One region of the Avibacterium endocarditidis genome, then DNA from elsewhere that is predicted to be linked to it. Evidence: riboswitches for the same ligand, from Rfam matches in the RefSeq annotation. Region 1 holds a riboswitch; the other holds the start of a gene.
What was found. A riboswitch is a leader RNA that binds a small molecule or an ion and turns the genes downstream of it on or off. The one in region 1 is predicted to bind molybdenum cofactor.
Positions count from the first base shown of each region.

Region 2: it holds a riboswitch for molybdenum cofactor, as region 1 does, so the genes downstream of both, torA (trimethylamine-N-oxide reductase TorA) here and moaA (GTP 3',8-cyclase MoaA) in region 1, are expected to answer to the same signal.

Region 1 is NZ_CBCSDH010000005.1:144,309-147,442, forward strand. It holds gene ACNAV8_RS04530 (gluconeogenesis factor YvcK family protein) at 17-952, opposite strand; molybdenum cofactor riboswitch at 1,156-1,303, shown strand; gene moaA (GTP 3',8-cyclase MoaA) at 1,292-2,317, shown strand; gene moaC (cyclic pyranopterin monophosphate synthase MoaC) at 2,331-2,819, shown strand; gene moaD (molybdopterin synthase sulfur carrier subunit) at 2,812-3,057, shown strand; gene moaE (molybdopterin synthase catalytic subunit MoaE) at 3,059-3,134, shown strand, end outside.
Region 2 is NZ_CBCSDH010000010.1:46,110-49,243, reverse strand. It holds gene torA (trimethylamine-N-oxide reductase TorA) at 1-1,415, opposite strand, end outside; molybdenum cofactor riboswitch at 1,497-1,629, opposite strand; gene ACNAV8_RS07230 (NapC/NirT family cytochrome c) at 1,664-2,788, opposite strand; gene xthA (exodeoxyribonuclease III) at 3,062-3,134, shown strand, end outside.

The DNA of each region.
Region 1 (3,134 bases):
TAGCCCTATTTTTTATTTACTTATCTAGTTCCTCAATCAAATCATCAATCGCTTTGCACAATAAGGTGCGATCGTGGCGGTAGCTGATGTCGTCAGCACGCAAACGTCTGGCAATAATTTTTAACTGCGGATCGCTATTTTCTGGCATTAAACCGTTTTGTACGATCGCGCCATCAATAATCTTTTTCCCAACGGTTTCGTTAATCCAATTTATTCGATCTTGTAAAGAAAGCGCTGCGGACGGGCTATGTTCAACCCCAAGATTGTCGATGAAAATTTTTTTCGCTTGGCTGTTTTTTAATGCTTCGATAATTTCAGGGAGCAAAATCGGTGGCATTATGCTAGTGAGAAAACTGCCTGGGCCAAATAAAATCACTTCAGCTTGTTGAATAGCGCAAATGGCTTCAGGCGTGGCGCTGACAAGGGGAACAAGGAAAATAGAGTTAGGCAGTTCGCTCAGCTCATCAATTTCCACTTCACCTACCACGCTAGAGCCAGAAGGCAAGGAAGCAGCAAGATGCACCGCACTTTCTGACATCGGTACAATAAAAGATTTCACGCGCAGTAAATCACGGATTAAATTCACCCCTTCGGTAGGACGAATTTGCATATTTTCTAAGGCTTTTAGCATTAAATTGCCAAGATTATGCCCCGCAAGTTCTCCACTATTGGCGGAAAAACGGTATTCAAACAGTGCAGAAGCGGTGCTAGGTTCAGTGATAATTTGGTTAAGACAATTGCGTAAATCACCCCACGCAATGCCACCTTGTTGTTTCCGAATTCTGCCTGTGGAACTACCGTTGTCAGTGGTGGTAACAATGCCCGTTAAGCGTTCTTTCATAAAACTGAGTGCAGACATCACGCGGCCAAGTCCGTGTCCGCCGCCAATAGCTACAATGTGATTTATCTTATCTAAATTTTCGTGCCGACTGTGCGGTGTTAAATCACTCATTGTTTTTCCTTTAAAATGTGAGCGTTATAAGAGAATTAGGGGTAAGTATAAACAAATTTGTTTAAAAGTGCGGTAGAAATTTTGTGAATTTTCGTTATATAGCATTTTATACAATTGATTTATAAGTAAAATATGGCATTTTTTTGATATAGATCCCATTCTAGGTATGGATAAATTGTTGTTAAGCCCTTAGAATAGGGAAAATTTTCGCATAACTCCGAGCTTGTTCACCTACGTTTTGTTGATTGCAAAATAGGGTGGCAATGCCAGCAATGCATTTTGTATTGCTCAGGGATACGTTGGAAACGGCTTATCCTCTCCATTTTAGAAAGGTGTCTAATGCAAAGCATTCCTATACAAATTCCTGTAAAACAGGTGGGGGAAACGCGTCTTATTGATGGGTTTGCCCGCCAATATTATTATTTGCGACTGTCCATTACGGATATGTGCAATTTCCGCTGTAACTATTGTTTACCCAATGGTTATCAGCCAGAGGCCAATAAACCGAGCTTTCTTACTCAAAGTGAAATAGTCCGCCTAGTGCGTGCTTTTGCCCATCTTGGTACGGAAAAAATTCGTATCACGGGTGGCGAGCCAACCTTGCGCAAGGATTTTCTTTCTATTGTTGAAAAGATTCAGCAAATTGAAGGCATCAAACAAATTGCTCTGACCACCAATGGTTACCGTATGGCGAAAGACATTGCCGCGTGGAAACAAGCGGGGATTACGTCCGTTAATGTGAGTGTGGATAGCCTTGATGCGAAGATCTTTCAGCGTATTACTGGCGTGGATAAGTTTGCTGAAATTATGCAGGGTATTGATCGTGCCTTTGAAGTGGGGTATCAGAAAGTTAAAGTTAATGCGGTGCTGATGAAAAATCTCAATGATCAGGAATTTTCAGGCTTTTTAGATTGGATAAAACATCGCCCGATTCAAATGCGTTTTATTGAGTTAATGCAGACAGGTGAAATGGATCAGTTTTTCCAACGTTATCATCTATCAGGGCAAATTTTAGCAGAAAAATTACTGGCTTCAGGTTGGCAATTGCAACAGCGCGGTTATTTAGACGGCCCAGCTAAAGTGTTTAAACACCCAGATTATCAAGGTGAAATTGGCTTAATTATGCCTTATGAAAAAAACTTCTGCGCCAGTTGTAATCGTCTGCGAGTTTCAGCCAAGGGCAAACTTCATCTTTGTTTGTTTGGTGAAGAAGGTATCGAATTGCGAGATTTGTTACAAGCGGATAATCAGCAATCTCTTTTAGAATCGCGAATTTTCTCTGCGTTACAGGGTAAGCGAGAACATCACTTTTTACATAATGGTGATAGCGGCGTGCGTAATCATCTTGCCAGCATTGGCGGTTAATCAAGGAATTATAATGACCACATTTACTCATATTAATAATAATGGCGAAGCCAATATGGTGGACGTTTCGGGTAAGCAAGAAACCGTGCGTGAAGCAAGAGCAGAAGCACTGGTTACAATGTCACAATCTACTTTGCAAATGATTTTATCAGGGCAACACCACAAAGGTGATGTGTTTGCCACAGCGCGTATTGCTGGCATTCAGGCGGCAAAACGCACTTGGGATTTAATTCCCTTATGCCACCCATTATTGCTTTCAAAAGTGGAAGTATCCTTAACTGCCCTGCCTGAAAGCAATCAAGTGCGTATTGAAAGTCTATGCAAATTAACAGGCAAAACAGGCGTGGAAATGGAAGCACTTACCGCTGCAAGCGTGGCTGCCTTAACGATTTATGATATGTGCAAGGCGGTGCAGAAAGATATTGTGATTGAGCATATTCGCCTTTTAGAAAAGTGCGGTGGAAAATATGGCCATTTTTTAGCAGGAAAACTGAATGATTAAAGTATTATTTTTTGCCCAAACACGAGAGCTGATTGGGGTTGATGAAATTGAAATCTCGGGCCAATTTACCAATGCAGAAGCACTACGCCAACATTTGAGCGCCAAAGGTGAGAAATGGGCGTTAGCGTTAGATAAAGAAAAGCTTTTGGTTGCCATTAATCAAACCTTGGCTAGTCTTGAAAGTGCGGTGCAAAATGGCGATGAAATTGCCTTTTTCCCACCTGTTACAGGAGGCTAAAATGGCTGAAATTCAAATTGCGGTACAAACTGCCAATTTTGATCAAAATGCGGTTTATCGTTGGGTTTCCGCACCAA
Region 2 (3,134 bases), on a different contig from region 1:
CCACCCGCCCAATACACTAATTTAATATCGGGATAGGTAATTTCCGTGCCATTATATTGAATCGTTTTGCCGGGGTTAAGTAAAGCATCTGCCACCCGTGCCACAGGAAATGCCATTTTAGATGTTTCATCAAGCCACGTTTTTTCCCCGGCTTGTACAGCAGGATTTGCGGTAATCGAACCTAAAATTCCGCCTGTTGCGGTTGGCACGCCACCATTGGCATAGTGATAACTAAAGCCGAAACCGCCGCCCAGTAAACCAATTTGCCCGAGCATAGAAGCTAGCGTTACCATCATCCAGTGGCTTTGCTCACCGTGGCGTTGACGTTGCATTCCCCAACCGCCCATTAACATTGTGCGTTTAGTTGCAAAATCATTGGCAAGTTGTTTAATCACCTCTACTGGCACGCCAGTTAATTTACTCGCCCAAGTAGCATCTTTTGGCTGCCCATCTGTTTTGCCTAATAAATATTCTTCAAATTTATCATAGCCTGACGTGTATTTTTTCAAGAAAGCTTTGTCGTGCTTGTCTTCGCTCACTAAGGTATGTGCAATCCCTAGCATTAGTGGTACGTCAGTTGCCGTATTAATCGGGATCCACTCTGCGCCTAAAAACTCACAACTTTCGCTACGCACAGGATCAATACAAATAATGCGTTTGCCGCTCTCTTTTAATTTTTTGAAATAGGCTAAGCCCTCTTGATCCGTAGATGTCCACGCAATGCGTAAAGTTGTGAGCGGATTTGCCGACCATAACACCACAATCTCTGAGCTTTCTAAAATGGTTTCCCAGCTGGTTTGTTGCTCATAAACTTCAATTGTGCCTAAAACGTGCGGCATAATCACTTGTGCAGCCCCAGTAGAATAATCCCCTTTTGAGCCAACAAAACCACCCGTTACGTTAAGGTAACGATGCAACAAGGTGCGAGCTGCGTGTAGTGAGCCTGAGCTGTACCAACCATAAGATCCAGCATAGATCCCTGTTGCACCGTAGCTATCTCTCACCCGTTTTATCTCTTTTGCCACAAGATCAAACGCCTGCTCCCAAGATACGCGTACCCATTCATCACGTCCACGCAAGGTAGTATCTTTGTTGCCTTCTAAATAGCCCTTACGCACCATTGGATATTTAATACGGGTTTCGCTATAAAGCTGATCGGCAACCACAGATTGCAATTCATTGGTTAGCGGTGCGGGAATCGCTGGCCCTGACTTCACCACTTTACCGTCTTCCACAACGACGCCTAAAGGTCCCCAGTGTGCCGCAGTAACCACCGTGCTTTGTTCTGCCGCCACTGCTTTAGAAGATACCAACGATCCTACTACCCCACCTGATAAAGATGTTCCTGCAAGACCTAATGAAGAATGTTTAATGAAATCACGGCGACTTGCATTAATGTTGTCTTGTTTTTTCATTGTTCACCTCAGTATGACTTTCCACGGCATTTTATATCTGGGGAAAATTCTGAAAATTTGCACCGCACTTATAAAATGCTATGAGTTTAACTTACGACACCTTTCTAAAACGAGTGGCATAATCATTTCTAACCATACCATTGTGCAATCAAGTTGCAGGCATTGCTTCCATATCTTTCGACTTAGGATCACAAGCTCGGAGTCAAACCAGTGCTAAATAATTTTAGCGATATTCCAAATGGAAACTGTTAATGTGATGCGCCCACTTTATCCTTACTATTACGTTGTAAATAAATCGTGAGTGTGCGGACATCATCTGCTGACATTGATGTACGATTTTTCATTGAGTTCACCACACCAATCCATTGATTCGCGGTGTAATGATCTGCCCCAATTGCAGCGTGGCAACCGCTACAATAGGTTTCATTCAAATTGTGACCAAATTGATTAAGTGCGGTCAAATTTGCCGTTAAAATAGATTTCGGTGCATTAATTTGCAAACGGACTTCCTTCCAATCGGAAGCGGTAACTTCATCATAAACAGAACGTAGCACCTGCATTTTATCTTGTGGCACATCTTCCAATAACGCCACCATAATGCGTTTACCTAAATCCATATAAAGAATGCTTTCCGCTCCGGCTTGCTGCCAGCCTGTGATCGTCGCTGAAACTTGATCACCCGAAGCTTTCCAATCGGTTAATTCCGCATAAGGCATTAGGCGAATACTGCCCCCATCAGCAATATTGACATTACTCATCGCTAGGCTATATAAGGTTTTATCCTGTGGGCTAAACTCCCCACCGTGTTTACTTAACTCACCACTGGCTTCTTGGTTATCAACTTCCATTTCAGGCATAAAATGCACAATGCCTTTATGGCAATCAATGCACGTTTGGTTGGTTTCCTGTGCTATTTTATGCATTTTCTGTGCGGCTTCTGATTGCTCTGAAAGCACCATTGCTTCAGCACTATGACAACTTTTACAAGTGGCTGAATCGTTTTCTTTCATCTCCGCCCAAACCTGTTTCGCCATAGCTAAACGATGAGTTTCATAGGCTTCTTGATCTGGCAATTTATCGACCACAAGGGTATTCCACACATCTTTTAATGCCATCACCTTAGTTTTCACATAATGAAATGTGGAATCTTGCGGAATATGGCAATCTGCACATTCCGCACGAATGCCTTTACGATTAGAAAAATGCACGCTTCCTTCCCACTCTTCTTTCGGAATGTTCATCGAATGGCAACTCACACAAAACTCAGTGCTGCTGGTAGCTTTCATTGCATATTGCGTTCCCGCAAACACACCCACACCAAGCAACACGCCAAACAAACCACCTAATACAAATTTCTTATTCAATTTCGCCATAGCTCCCCCACATCAAACAGATACATCAAAATAGGTAGAAATAATGGTTGAGATTATAAGTTCAGCACTATAATTTTCAATAAATTCATCAACTTGCTTATGGGATAAATGAACGGAATTTGACTTAACGCAAATAAGGTTCAAAAAACATCATCTGAAATTCATTAAGTTTCATTTAAAGAGCGGTGAAATTTTTTATCATTTTTGAAATCTTACAAACCTTAGTATAATGCCCGTCTGATTTTTATTAATGAATAATTAGGAACTTATTGAATGAAAGTAATGTCTTTTAATATCAATGGATTACGAGCAAGACCTCATCAGCTTGAAGCCATTATTGAACAGT